Regions from separate parts of the Turicibacter sp. H121 genome, predicted to be linked through region 1. Evidence: predicted binding sites of a transcription regulator. Region 1 holds the regulator's gene; the other holds the start of a gene.
The links. The regulator Rex, encoded in region 1, represses fermentation and respiration genes when NADH is low (regulators of the CRP and FNR family bind a similar motif). The targets are predictions, from matches to a motif close to GTGAANNNNTTCAC.
Positions count from the first base shown of each region.

Region 2: gap (type I glyceraldehyde-3-phosphate dehydrogenase) is a predicted target of Rex. The motif match lies at 2,319-2,332, and genes of this name have one in related genera.

Region 1 covers NZ_CP013476.1:1,545,727-1,553,712, reverse strand. The annotation lists gene groL (chaperonin GroEL) at 1-855, opposite strand, end outside; gene AT726_RS07520 (co-chaperone GroES) at 907-1,194, opposite strand; gene AT726_RS07515 (ECF transporter S component) at 1,429-2,091, opposite strand; gene AT726_RS07510 (type III pantothenate kinase) at 2,341-3,108, opposite strand; gene coaBC (bifunctional phosphopantothenoylcysteine decarboxylase/phosphopantothenate--cysteine ligase CoaBC) at 3,102-4,313, opposite strand; gene AT726_RS07500 (ECF transporter S component) at 4,314-4,943, opposite strand; gene AT726_RS07495 (redox-sensing transcriptional repressor Rex) at 5,201-5,860, opposite strand; gene AT726_RS07490 (ABC-F family ATP-binding cassette domain-containing protein) at 6,079-7,986, shown strand, end outside.
Region 2 covers NZ_CP013476.1:1,431,683-1,439,668, forward strand. The annotation lists gene AT726_RS06910 (D-alanine--D-alanine ligase family protein) at 1-739, shown strand, start outside; gene AT726_RS13595 (hypothetical protein) at 1,166-1,270, shown strand; gene clpP (ATP-dependent Clp endopeptidase proteolytic subunit ClpP) at 1,458-2,069, opposite strand; gene gap (type I glyceraldehyde-3-phosphate dehydrogenase) at 2,382-3,389, shown strand; gene AT726_RS06925 (competence/damage-inducible protein A) at 3,533-4,756, shown strand; gene AT726_RS06930 (phosphoglycerate kinase) at 4,835-6,046, shown strand; gene tpiA (triose-phosphate isomerase) at 6,139-6,885, shown strand; gene AT726_RS06940 (hypothetical protein) at 7,032-7,986, shown strand, end outside.

The DNA of each region.
Region 1 (7,986 bases):
ACGTTTACGACGATCACCAAATCCAGGTGCTTTAACAGCTACCACATTGAATGTTCCACGTAATTTATTAACAACTAATGCTGCTAATGCTTCATTTTCAATATCATCAGCAATGATAATCATTGGACGTCCTGTTTGGACTAACTGCTCAAGAATTGGTAAGATGTCTTGTAACGTACCAACTTTAGAATCTGTCACTAAAATGTATGGATTATCTAAAACAGCTTCCATTTTATCTGTATCTGTCACCATATAAGATGATAAATATCCACGATCAAATTGCATTCCTTCAACAATATCCATTGTTGTTTCAAATCCTTTAGACTCTTCTAAAGTAATCACTCCATCATTACCAACACGTTCCATAGCTTCAGCAATTAATTTCCCGATTTCTTCATCTGCAGCAGAAATCGCAGCTACGTTAGCAATTGATTCTTTTCCTTCTATCGGCTTAGAATTAGCCTTTAATGCTTCAACAGCCACTTTCACAGCACGCTCGATTCCACGACGAATCGTTATTGGATTAGCTCCCGCTACAATATTTTTATTTCCTTCACGAATCATCGCTTGAGCTAAAACCGTTGCCGTTGTTGTTCCATCTCCAGCTACATCATTCGTACGGCTTGCAACTTGAGCTACTAAACGAGCTCCCATATTTTCAAACTTATCTTCTAATTCAATTTCTTTTGCAATTGAAACCCCATCATTAATAATTTGAGGTGCTCCAAACTTTTGCTCTAAAATGACATTTCGACCTTTTGGTCCTAAAGTTACTTTTACTGTATCCGCTAATTTATCCACTCCACGAATCATCGCACGACGTGCATCTTCAGCAAATAAAATTTCTTTTGCCATAATATTAAATCCTCCCTTAAATCAAAATTAATATATTAAACTAAATTTAACTTACTCAACAATTGCTAAAATATCATCTTGGGATAAAATAACTAATTCTTTTCCTTGATGTGAGACCTTTGTTCCACCAAATCCGTTATAGATAACACGTTGCCCCACCTCAACAGTTATTGGATGACGTTTCCCATTATCTAATAACTTTCCATCACCAATGGCAACTACAACTCCTTCTGAATGCTTTGGTTTTGAAGCTTCTCCCGAAAGAATGATTCCACTAGCTGTTGTCTTTTCAACCTCAACAACCTCAAGTACAACATTATTGTTTAATGGTTTTAACATGTATGTCCCTCCTCGTTTTAGCACTCTACCTATATGAGTGCTATTAAATAAATTATACAAAGATGAATAAATAATGGCAATACTTTAAACCAAAATCCTTTTTATTATAGTCTACCTAATGATTAATATGCTTAATATTAACATTTATTCCTATTCTTCTATCAAAATCACCTACTAAAATCAATTATTTGACGAATCAAAAAAAGCTAGGAAAATTACTCCTAGCTTAAAGCTCTAGCGTTCAACTTTATTTAACTTTATATTCATATGAGTTAAGCCCATTTTTTGAGCCATTGGCTCTAGTACTTTTACTAATGGTACAATTACAACTGTAGCTACACAGGCTTCTAAAAGACCATTTGTAAATACCAATCCAATTAAGGCTATTAATAACTGTGTTGTATCTAACCCTTGAGCAGCTGCATAACTTGGTCCAAAAAAGATATAAATCATTCCTAATACCATCGCCGTATGTAGAACTGTACACAATAGTGCTGTTACGCCTCCGCCAATCATATTTTTATCTCGATTTTTAAACCAACTATAAATTAAACCACCTAATACGCCTAACAATACACGAGGTACAATAGCAATAACTAAGCTCATGAAATTTCCGTGATACTCGCCAAGCGAATAAAAAGGCGTAAATACAAATGATAAAATCGTTGGATTAATCGTGGCATTGACAACACTCGAAATCCCAAAGACAAGACCAGTAATTGCACCCCCTTTGATTCCTAATAAAATCCCTGCTAAAATAACCGGAATATGCATGGTTGTGGCCTTCATCGGCCCAATTGGAATAAATCCAAGAGGGGTAAACATCAATAATACCTCAATACTACAAAACACGGTGACTAAAACTAAATACTTGGTTTTCTTACTTGATTGATTCATTTCTTTCTCCTCCACTGTCGCTTCTTCTGAATGCAACGTCTTGAATAATATTTTTAATCCCCCTAACGCTTTACTTAATTGATGTCAACTGATCATCATTAAGTCTCATTAGTAGAATTACTTCTCCTATTATATTTAAATCTGTGATTACTTTCAATAACAAATCCATAATTTTCCTTTTATTTTGCCTGAACATAAAAAAAGAACCAAATACATTTGATTCCTTTTTATCAACGATCAATAATCTTCTTATCCCTTTGTTTTATGATAAATAACTTTCATTCCTTTAAAAGCTAAATCTGGATCATAAATATCAATCATATCAGTTTCATTATAAATGATACGCCCAAGTCCACCAGTCGCTACCACTTTAATGTCTTTACCAACAGCTTCCTTTACTTTTTTGATAATGTATTCCGTTTGACCGATATAACCATAAACTAATCCACCTTGCATACTCGTAATCGTATTACGACACATAATCGTCGCAGGCTTTTTAATTTCAATTTCAGGTAACTTTGCAGCTTGTGTCCATAAAGCTTGAGCAGAAATCTCAATTCCTGGTGACGTGACCCCAAACTCAAACTCACCATTTTCATTGACATAATCATAGGTTGTTGCCGTCCCAAAATCAATAACAAGCGCTGGACCACCATAAATATGATATGCTGCTGCAATATCAACAATACGATCAGCTCCCACCTCTCTTGGATTTTCAGTTTTCACACTAATACCGGTCTTAATACCTGGGCCGACAATGATTGGTTCAATATTAAAATACTTACGAATAGCATTTGTTAAAGAATGCATAATCTTAGGCACAACGCTGGAGATTAAAACATCCTCAACCCCCTTTGGATCAATATTCTTTGTTTGGAAGAATGAAAATAACGTAATTCCAAATTCATCTGATGTTCGTTGCAATTTAGTCGTTAGCCGAAAATTTGCAATTAATTCATCCTGGTCATAAACTCCTAGTGTAATATTCGTATTTCCTACATCAATAACGACTAACATACTATCCCTCTTTTCTTCACTAAAATCTGTAATAAACGATTCATAATCTCATAACCAAGTGCTTCTTTAGACATGACATCTAACTTCGTTACGCCCTCACCCGTTAACATCGTCACTACATTCGTATCCTTTTTGAATCCCGCTGCATCTTCATTTAACTGATTTGCAACAATCAAGTCAGCACCTTTATTCACTAACTTCTTCGTAGCATTCTCAACTAAATCTTGAGTCTCCATAGCAAACCCACAAACAACTTGATCCGCCTTTTTTAACTGCCCCATATGAGCTAAGATATCTGGATTGGTTACAAAATCAATCGTCAACTGATTACCTTGCTTTTTCATTTTATGATCACTCACACGCTCCACTCGGTAATCTGAAATGGCTGCTGATTTCACTAAAATATCATAATCATCTTTTAGAGCCTCGACTGCTTCAAACATTTGAATTGCTGTTCTAACCTCAACAACATCCATGAAAACTGGCTTTCTTAATGAAACAGGCCCAGTTACTAACGTCACATCCGCACCTAAATTACGAGCAGCACGTGCCACTGCATACCCCATCTTCCCACTTGAATGATTCGTCATGAAACGAACTGGATCTAAATCTTCTTGAGTGGGTCCTGCGGTTACGACAACTTTCATTCCTTTTAAAGGCTTGTCCTTAACTAATAAACTTTCAATCGCATCTTCAATATCCTCGATTTCTGCCAATCGACCTTTCCCAACATCTCCACATGCTAAATAACCACTATCTGATTCAACAAAAGTCATTCCATATTTTTTACAAATCTCAATATTATGCTGTGTGATTGGATTATTTAACATTCCTGTATTCATTGCAGGTGCAATGAGTTTTGGGCAAGCAGCGGCTAAAAACGTTGTCGTCAACATATCATCCGCTAATCCATGAGCAAACTTCGCAATACAATTTGCTGAAGCTGGAGCCACAACAAATAAATCTGCGCGCTTAGCTAATGAAATATGATTCACATCATACTGGAAATTGCGATCAAACGTTCCAACAGATACACGATTATGAGTTAATGTTTCAAATGTCATCGGTGTAATAAATTCTGTAGCATTTTTCGTCATAATGACATGAACATCATAACCTTTTTTATATAGACTACTTGCAAGTTGTGCACTTTTATAAGCTGCAATTCCCCCACAAACTCCCAATACAATAGTCTTTTTGTTCAACTAAATCACCTTCTTCGTAATTGGTTCTAACACCTTCGTTAATGGTGCAATAATTAATGTAGCTAAGATGGCTTCGAGTACACTATTTGTCGTAATGATTCCTAGTAATAAGCCAAATAAAGCTGAAACTTCAACTCCTTTGGCTGCCGCATAACTTGGACCAAAGAATAAGTAGATCATTCCAAGCACTAAAATGGAGTGAATTAACGTACAAACTAAAGCCGTAACTCCACTACCGAATAATCTCATTTTATTATTTTTATTTTTAAACCAATGATAAATCACTGCAGCTAATACCCCAAGTAAGACACGTGGACCAATAGCAATAACTAAACTCATGAAGTTTCCACGATATTCACCTAATGAATAAAATGGGGTAAATACAAATGATGTAATCGTTGGGGTAATCGTATTAATAATCACACTACTCAATCCAAAAACTAATCCTGTAATAGCTCCACCTTTGACTCCCAATAAAATTCCTGCTAAAATAACTGGAATATGCATGGTTGTGGCACGAACTGGGCCTAATGGAATATATCCAAGTGGTGTTAACATTAAAACAACTTGAATACTACAAAACATCGTTAGTAAAACTAAAAACTTGGTTTTCTTTCTTGATTGATTCATTTTTCTTCTCCTCCACTGTCGCTTCTTTCGAATGCAACGTCTTGAATATTATATTTGACATCGTTAGTATGACCTTAATTGATGTTATAAAATCACCATTAAGTTTGACAAACGCTATCATCGCTCATAATTATACTGATGTATTGAATAGTTTTCAATAAAATAACATTATTTTACCATTATTCATCGCCTGTAAAAAGAAAAAAAGCTTATAATCAATTGATTATAAGCTTATAACGGACGAATTTTAAAAAGTACTAATGTTTTGCTTGTTCTTTTTGAAAAACATAGAAGAATAATGTCTCTAACTCCATATTTAAATCTACTTCATGAACGGTAATGTCTTCACTCACATTAATCACTGTAGAAGATAAATTTAAAATACCTTTAATACCTAACCCTTCTAATGATGTTGCAACACTTTGAGCAACTGTCGGTGGTACTGTTAAAATAACATAAGTAACACGGTGTTCTTCAATATACGATTTTAAATCATTTAAATGATAAAGAGGCAATTCACCTACACATTGTCCAACTAAGCTTTCATCTGTATCAAACCCTGCAATTAAGTTAACTGGTGTTCTAAATACACGTTTCTTAAACTTATCTGAGCAAAAATACTTTAATAGTGCACGCCCTAAGTTTCCGACCCCAATTAAAACACAGCTCTGTGCATCCTCTGTTTTCAATAAATTATTAAATGCCTCTAAAACAACGCGTACCTCATATCCATATCCTTGACGACCTAATTCACCTAAATATGAAAAATCACGTCGAATAGTAGCAGAATCAATCCCTATTTTTTGGCTTAATTCACCTGACTGAATTCGTTTAACGCCCATTTCATCTAATTCAACGAAACAGCGACGATAAAGTGCTAACCTTTTAATCGTTGCATTTGGAATATTCGATAACATAGAAAACCTCCTTTACCATATTTCAATAATAACATGAAAATAATTCAATGTGAATACTGTCAGAAGCATAAAACGTCTATATGTTAAATTGTTTTAAAATTCGAATATTATTTCATCCAGTGTCCGTTGCTTATCTCTTCTTTAAGCATTATACTTATAAATAAATACAATAAAATCCGAATATCTACTGATAAGTTAATATATAAAGGAGAAACAAAATGATCTTATTACAAACTAGCAAATTGACAAAGCTCTATTCAGGAACTCCCATTCTTGAAAATGTGCAATTTGAAGTCAAAAAAGGGGAGCGTATTGCCGTTGTTGGACGTAATGGTGCCGGTAAATCAACATTATTAAAAATGATTGCTGATGAAATCGACTTCGATAGTGGAGAAATCCACAAGCCACAAAGTGTCGTCCTAGGCTATTTTGCCCAATCAAGCCACGTTAATTCAAATGACACCATCTATAATGAAATGTTAAGCGTCTTCGCTGAAACAATCAAACTAAAAGGCCAGCTTGAAGAGCTAAGCCTTAAAATGGCTGAAGAAGACCCAAGCAGCGAACAATACTTAAGAATTATTGAACAATATCAAAACTTAAATCATCGCTTTGAATTAATGAGTGGTTATACTTACGAATCTGAAATCAATAATATTCTCAATCGATTTAAATTCAATGAGATTGGCTTTGACCAAAAAATCTCAAACTTGAGTGGAGGACAAAAAACAAGATTGGCTCTTGCCAAACTCCTTCTTCAAAAACCAGATGTCCTAATTCTCGATGAGCCTACTAACCACTTAGACATCGATACAATCGAATGGTTGGAAGGATACCTAAAAAAATATTCAGGTGCCGTAGTTATCGTCTCACATGACCGCTATTTTATCGATCAGATTGCAACAACGGTCTATGAAATTGAGTATCGAAAATGTACGAAGTACAAAGGAAACTACTCAGATTATATGGATCAAAAAGCAGTTTCCTATGCATCCCTCATGAAGCAATACGAAAAACAACAAAAAGAGATTTCAAAAATGGAAGACTTCATTAGTCGAAACATCGTCCGTGCTTCAACAACAAAACGTGCTCAATCACGCCGTAAGCTATTAGATAAAATGGAGCGTATTGAAATCCCTAAAATCAACGATAAATCAATCGGTATTACATTTGAAATTGATCGCCGAAGCGGAAATGACGTCCTAAAAGTAGAAGATTTAACAGTTGGATACCCAGATCAAATCATCTCAGATCATCTAGACTTCCAAATTAATCGTCTAGATCGTGTGGCTTTAATTGGGCCAAATGGAATCGGAAAATCTACCATCCTTAAAACAGTAGCAGGTGACTTACCAAAGTTAGGGGGAGAAGTTTACTACGGTAAAAGCCTAGACATGGGATACTTTGATCAAGAACAAGCAAACCTAACTTCTAATAACACCGTCTTAAATGAAGTTTGGAACTACTTCCCGACGCGACTAGAAAAAGATATTCGTACATTACTTGGAAACTTCCTGTTTACAGGAGATGACGTCTTTAAGACAGTTAACCAACTGTCTGGTGGTGAAAAGGTTCGACTAACACTTTGTAAACTCATGCTTCAAAAAAATAACTTCTTACTTCTAGATGAGCCAACTAATCACTTAGATATTGATAGTAAAGAAATGCTAGAACTTTCACTAGAAGACTATGAAGGAACAGTCTTCTTCATCTCCCATGACCGTTACTTCATCGATAAAATCGCAACACGCATTTTAGAGGTTACTCCGCATGGGGTAGTATCATACTTAGGAAACTACTCAGATTATATGGAGAAGAAACAACAATTGGCTGAGCTAGAAGCAGCTAAATTAGCTGAGGAGTCAAACGCAACAACAACTAACAATGTAACAGATTACCAAAAACAAAAAGAACAGCGACGATTAGAACAACAGCGTAAACGTCAACTAGAGGACATCGAATCAAAAATCGCCGCCTATGAAGAAGAACTTGAATATAAAAAAGCTGAGCTTTTCCAAGAAGAAGTCTATCTGGACACACAAAAATCAGCACAGGTTCAAGCTCGAATCGAAGAACTTGAAGAGTTAATCATGGAATCTATGGAAACTTGGGAAGAATTAAGCTTA
Region 2 (7,986 bases), 110 kb from region 1:
CTATGTGTGGTATTATTCATCAGATTGGTTTGCTGACCAAGAAGCTTGTTTAGATGCTATTGAAGAAAAATTAACATATCCAGTTATGATTAAACCTGCTAGCTTAGGTTCAAGTGTTGGAATTTCTAAAGCAAATGACCGTGCGTCATTAGAAGAAGGAATTACAGAAGCAATTAGCTATGATAAAAAATTCATCGTTGAAGAAATGGTTACTCAATTAGTTGAGGTTAACTGTTCGGTTATCGGAGATTTCTCTTCTGCTAAACCTTCTGTTTTAGAAGAAGTTATGGGTTCTGATGAATTTTTAAGCTTCCGTGATAAATATGAGGGGGGAGGAGGTTCTAAAGGTGCTAAAACTGGAGGAACTAAATCTCAAGGGATGGCAAGTACAAATCGTATTATCCCTGCTCGTTTAACGGATGAAGGAACAAAATACGTTCAAGATCTTGCGGTACAAACATTCCGCGTGTTAGGAAGTGCAGGGGTTGCTCGTATCGACTTCTTAATCAATGCTGAAAATAATGAAGTATATGTTAACGAAATTAATACAATTCCAGGATCATTATCATTCTACTTATGGGAAAAAACAGACCGTAACTTCACAGAATTAATGACTAGCTTAGTGGAATTAGCATTAAAACGTCAACGTGAACGTGAAAGCTTAACATTCTCATTCGAATCTAACGTTCTTGCTTTACAGGGTGCAGGAACAAAAGGAGCGAAAGGAACAAAAGCCTAAGCGGTAACTTAACTATTAAAAATGAAAAAGCTATGTTTTAGACAAATGTTGATTTGGAGACAGAGGTTGTTTAAACAACTTAATAGATTAAGAAATCCTTACGCTAGTTAACGTTTGGATTTCCTTGTTTAATGACAATACTTCTTAAAATATAGCCATGAAAAAAGAGATTTCACTTATGAAATCTCTTTTTTTAGATGGAAAATATATAATGGTTAAAAAATTGAAAGATTGTAAATAACTATTGATGGAGGGGGAGCTAAGATGAATGTTATTGCTGTATCAACAATTTTTAGAAATGAGGGATTCCTATTGAAGTTTAATGATAGGTTATTGGATTTAACGAAGTGAAGAGGATTATCGTAGGATGAATTAGGGGAACTTTTAAATACATCGAGACAAACTATTTCTAAGTGGGAAAATAGCATTTCTTATCCTGATTTTCATCGTTTAATTCTTTTCAGTGATTTCTTTAATGTTTCATTAGATGGATTCATGAAAGGAGAACAAATTGTAATATCTCATCTTTAAAATTGCTTAAAGTCAACTTTAATCAGTTAAGAGATAGAATGAAAAAATTGAAGAAAATAGATATGTTTAGTATATTTTTTGATGTTATGATTGGGTTATTATTACTTAGATTTATTTTATCTTGTTTAGAGTCTATATTTTAGCTTTCTAGCAAAAAAAGTAGAGAATTTAATCTCTACTTTTTGAATTATTTATTATCTGCTGAAATGTCCACTGGACGAACAACAACTTGGTCAACTAAACCGTAAGCTACAGCTTCTTCAGCTGACATGAAGTTATCTCGTTCAGTATCTTGCTCGATTTTTTCAAGTGGTTGACCTGTTTGAGCAGATAAGATGTTATTTAATTTATCACGAGTTTTTAAAATGTGTTTTGCAGCAATGGCAATTTCAGTGGCTTGTCCTTGTGCTCCACCAAGTGGTTGATGAATCATGACTTCGCTGTTAGGTAAAGCATAGCGTTTACCTTTAGCACCCGCTGAAAGTAAGAAAGCACCCATTGACGCTGCCATCCCAACGCAGATTGTTGATACATCACATTTGATGTAGTTCATTGTATCAAAGATAGCAAATCCTGCTGTAACTGATCCACCAGGACTATTAATATAAAGGTTGATATCTTTATCTGGATCTTCTGCAGCTAAGAATAAAAGTTGAGCAACAACGATGTTTGCTGTATAATCGTTAATTTCACCACTTAACATGATGATACGATCTTTTAATAAGCGAGAATAAATATCATATGCACGCTCACCGTGAGCTGTTTGTTCAATGACTGTCGGTACTAAATAACTACTCATAAGGCACCCCTCTTTTTATAAAAATTTCTATAGCACATTTTACCACAACTGGACAAAAAAATATAGCATTGCGTCGGCCATACTCTATTTTAATGTTGTGAGTGGTAATATATTCATTTTTAAGTAAAAATTCTTAAACATTTTTGTTAAGCATTTGTTATTATAAACGCTTACATTAGTTTATAACTTGATTATCATGGTACAAATTGTTAGAATAAAAATGTAGTAATTTTTCACAATATATTATGTGTGTTAAAATACACGTAATGTGAAAAATGACCAATTTTATAATATCTTAGGAGGAATCTTCACATGGCTGTTAAAGTAGCGATTAATGGATTCGGGCGTATCGGACGCTTAGCTTTACGTTTAATGATCGAAAACAATGACTTCGAAGTAGTTGCAATCAACGACTTAACTGATGCTAAAACATTAGCTCATTTATTCAAATATGATTCAGCTCAAGGACGTTTCAACGGAGAAATCGAAGTTAAAGAAGGTGCTTTCGTTGTTAACGGTAAAGAAATCAAAGTAACTGCTGAGCGTAACCCTGCAGACTTACCTTGGGGAGAATTAGGAGTAGACGTAGTATTAGAATGTACTGGATTCTTCACTTCTCAAGAAAAAGCTGGATTACACTTAGAAGCAGGAGCTAAAAAAGTAGTTATCTCTGCACCAGCTACAGGAGATATCAAAACTGTAGTTTACAATGTAAACCAAGATATCTTAGACGGAACTGAAACAGTTATCTCAGGAGCTTCTTGTACAACTAACTGTTTAGCTCCAATGGCTAAAGTATTAAACGACAAATATGGTGTACAAAAAGGATTCATGACTACAATCCATGCTTACACTAATGACCAAAATACATTAGATGCTCCTCACGGAAAAGGTGACTTACGTCGTGGACGTGCAGCTGCTGCATCAATCGTTCCAAACTCAACAGGAGCTGCTAAAGCTATCGGTTTAGTAATTCCTGAATTAAACGGAAAATTAGACGGTGGAGCTCAACGTGTTCCAGTAATCACTGGTTCATTAACTGAGTTAGTATGTACTTTAAACACTAAAGTAACTGCTGCTGAAATCAACGAAGCAATGAAAGCTGCTGCTAACGAATCATTCGGATACACTGAAGATGAAATCGTTTCAGCTGACGTAATCGGAATTTCTTACGGATCATTATTCGATGCTACTCAAACTAAAGTTATGGAAGTTAACGGAGAGCAATTAGTTAAAGTTGCTGCTTGGTATGACAACGAAATGTCTTACACTAACCAATTAATCCGTACTTTAGGATACTTCGCTTCTTTAATTAAATAATTTTAGTTAAGCGATATTTTTGGAAAGCTATCCCATTTCGGGATAGCTTTTTTTATTATTTTCATTAGAATAGAGTTAGATGGATTTTTCTAAGTTAGAATAAAAAAACTGAAATAGGTCATGTTAAACAAGAGGTGAGCGGTGTGAATGTTGCGATTTTAGCGATTGGTAATGAAGTGCTGTCTGGTAAAACGATTAATACGAATAGTGCTTTTATTGCAAAACAAGTAGAACAGTTAGGTGGAAAAGTAACTCATCAACAAGTAGTTCCTGATCTAGAGGATGAAATTGTTCGAGGGTTAGAGATTGCATATACCTATGCGGATTTAGTGATTACTATTGGTGGATTAGGACCAACGGTAGATGATTTATCACGTGAAGGGGTTGCAAAGTATTTTAAAACAGAACTAGTTTATGACGATGAGATTTATGAAGGTATTTGTGAGTATTTCAGACGTAGCAATAGAGAAATTCCAAATAATAATCATCGTCAAGCTTATAAGTTTAAAGAAGGACTAGTTTTACCCAATAATAATGGAACAGCACCGGGATTATTTTTAAAGCAGGATAATAAATCAGTTTTCCTATTACCTGGACCTCCAGCAGAGCTTGAATTAATGTTTTCAGAGAGTGTAAGACCTTATTTTATTGATCAGATTAAGGAGCGTAAGATTAGTAATAGCTACCGTTTATGTGGAATTGGAGAGTCTTATGCAGAAGAAATGATTTTACACTTATATGGACGTTACCCTCATCTAAATATTGCACCTTATTGTGCTCCTGATAAAGTAGATTATATTGTTTCTACAGTGGATGCTTATGAAGAGGATTTAAGAGCCTTTGATGAAGAGTTTAAAGACATTATGAAGGATTACTATATTGGAGATCAAAATACAGATCTTGCAACAGAAATTGTGCGCTTGCTTAAGGAAAAGCAATTAAAAATAGCAACGGCTGAAAGTTGCAGTGGTGGTCTTCTTTCATCGACTCTTGTGAACGTTTCAGGAGCATCTAGCGTCTTTTTAGAAGGAATCGTGACATATAGTTATGAGTCAAAATTAAATCGTTTAAACATTGATGTGAATCGTTTAATGGAGTTTGGCGCAGTTTCTGAGGAGATTGCACACGATATGGCATTCAATTTAGAAAAGTTAACAGGTGCTGATATCACAGTTGGTGTAACTGGAATTGCAGGACCAGGTGGTGGAAGTGAGTTAAAACCAGTTGGTCTAGTTTATATCGCGATTAATGTATGCGGTCAAATTTTCTTAAAATCATACATTTTTAATGGAAATCGTGAAAAAATAAGACAGCGCACAGTAGCGGAAGCTTTATATTGGCTTCACCATTATATAAAAGCGCTTTAATAGAAGGTAATGTTTGAATTATATGTAAAAAAGCGTTAAAATAATATTGTGAAAAATAATTTAAGGAGGACTCATCACATGAACAAAAAAACTGTTAAAGATGTTGAGTTAAATGGAAAGAAAGTCCTTGTACGTGTAGACTTCAACGTACCAATGAAAGACGGAAAAATTACAAATGACAACCGTATCGTAGCTGCATTACCTACAATCAAATACATCTTAGAAAATGGTGGACGTGCTATTTTATTCTCTCACTTAGGAAAAATCAAATCTGAAGAAGATAAAGCATCTAAATCATTACGTCCAGCTGCTGAGCGTTTAGCTGAGTTATTAGGACAAGACGTTAAATTCATCCCTGAAACTCGTGGAGCTGAATTAGAGGCTGCTATCGCTGAGTTAAAAGACGGAGAAGTTTTAATGTTCGAAAACACTCGTTTCGAAGATTTAGATGGTAAAAAAGAATCTAAAAATGATCCTGAGTTAGGTAAATACTGGGCTTCTTTAGGAGATATCTTCGTAAATGACGCATTCGGGACTGCACACCGTGCTCATGCATCAAACGTTGGAATCTCTGCTAACTTAGAAGCTGTAGCTGGATTCTTATTAGAAAAAGAAATCGAATTTATCGGTGGAGCTGTTGATGCGCCTCAACGTCCAATGGTTGCTATCTTAGGTGGAGCTAAAGTATCTGATAAAATCGGAGTTATCGAAAACTTATTAGATAAAGCTGACAAAGTATTAGTTGGTGGAGGAATGATGTTCACATTCCTTAAAGCTCAAGGTAAAAACATTGGTAAATCTTTATGTGAAGAAGATAAATTAGAATTAGCAAAAGCTTTACTAGAAAAAGGTGGAGACAAATTAGTTTTACCTATCGATACAGTTGCTGCTAAAGAATTCTCTAACGATACTGAGTTCCGCGTAGTTTCAGTTGATGCATTAGCTGATGACGAAATGGGATTAGATGTTGGACCAGCTACTGTTGAGTTATTCTCTAATGTATTAAAAGATGCTAAAACAGTTGTATGGAATGGACCAATGGGTGTATTCGAAATGTCTAACTTCGCTAAAGGAACTATCGGTGTATGTGAAGCTATCGCTAACTTAGAAGGTGCTATCACAATCATCGGTGGTGGAGATTCAGCTGCTGCTGCAATGCAATTAGGATACGCTGACAAATTCTCTCACATCTCAACAGGTGGAGGAGCTTCTTTAGAGTATTTAGAAGGTAAAGAATTACCAGGTGTTGCTTCATTAAGCGATAAATGCTGTGGATGCGGATGTAAATAATTTTTTAAACTAAACTCAAAGGAATTCACCTTTTTGTGAATTCCTTTTTTCCGACAAGATACATACTAAAATATTTAATAGAGGTGAGTTTCATGAGAAAACCAATCATCGCAGGAAACTGGAAAATGAACAAAAACTATGATGAAGCTGTAGAATTCATCAAAGCTGTAGCAGACAAAGTGCCAAGCTCAGATAAAGTAGAAACTGCTATCTGTGCTCCAGCATTATACTTACGTTCATTAGTTGAACATCAAGGAGAAAACTTACGTATTGGTGCTCAAAATATGCACTTCGAAGCTAACGGTGCATTCACTGGAGAAATCGCTCCAGGTATGTTAAAAGACTTAGGAGTAACTTATGTTATCTTAGGACACAGTGAGCGTCGTGAAATGTTCAACGAAACTGATGAAACAGTTAACAAAAAAACTCATGCAGCATTTGCTAACGGATTAGTTCCAATCGTTTGCTGTGGGGAATCTTTAGAAGAGCGTGAAAATGGAACAACTAACCAAGTAGTTGATTCTCAAATCAAACGCGCTTTAGAAGGATTATCATTAGAGCAAGTTAAAGAAACAGTTATCGCATATGAACCAATCTGGGCTATCGGAACCGGATTAACTGCTACTAACGAGCAAGCTAACGAAACTATCGGATACATCCGTTCAGTTGTAGCTCGCGAACATGGTCAAGAAGCTGCTGATGCTATCCGTATCCAATACGGTGGATCAGTTAAACCTAGCACAGTTGCTGGTTTAATGGCTCAACCAGAAATCGATGGAGCTTTAGTTGGTGGAGCTTCTTTAGATGTTGAATCATTCTTAGGATTATTAGAATTCTAATATTAACTTGATAGATAAAAGTCATCTTCTTTTAGAAGATGGCTTTTTTGATTTCTTGATTTGTTAGTTCGCCCAATTTCTACATAATTAGTTTATAATCGTAAATACTAATTGAAGTAAATTAACAATTATTTGAGGTGATTGGGATGAAGTTGAAGCGACTTTTTTTATTTGGATTATCTGCTATTTGTTTTATAATGACGGTTGCTTTTGGATCTCAAACCGTAAGTGCACAAGAAACAAAGTCAGAAACTCTTTATAAATATATTCAGGCAACACATGATATTCCATATCTACCAGTTAGCTATCAGTATACAGATTGGCGTGAACGAGCGACAAAGTTTAACGAGATGTTATTTAATATGAAGGACTATAATCTGATGTTTCTTGAAAAAGAATCTAAGAATACGGGGCGAGAATCCATTGGGATTGTGAGTTACACAGATGAAGAAAGAAAAGGTGAATATACACAAGCTTTAACCTTAATAGGTGCTTTATTATCAGCAGAGAAGCTTAATAAGGAGAGAATTGGTGAGGAGCAATTAAATAATTTAGTTCAGTTTGTTGAGTCTTACTACAATATTGAAAATGGTGAAGGAACTCTATTGAATTATCAAAATATGGATAGTACGGAGTTGAGTTTTTGGCAACAAATCTATCCTGCCCTAGCTTACTTCATGTTAATGGATCGTTATGAGGCGACTGTAGATTCCGATGCAATGCTTCGAAATATTGCGGATACATGGTATGAAGTCGTGATGGATTTAGGTGGCTCAGATGGAATTGTTGATTTTGGATATACGGGATATGACTTTAAAAATAAATGTCCTTTTGATAACGGTGAATGGATAGAACCGGATGCTGCAGCAGGAATTGCTTTACTTCAATATTATGCATTTGAGAAGTTTAATGATCGAAAGTATATTAAAGCAGCAACGCTGTGTATGAATTATATGGACGAATTCCAACGAAATCCTGGCTATGAACTGCTTTATTTATATCTTCCATATTTATCAGCACGTTTGAATTCAGTTGAAGAATATCATTTTAATACCGCGAAATATATGGAATTCTTCTTCACTGAAAGTGACTATCGCCATG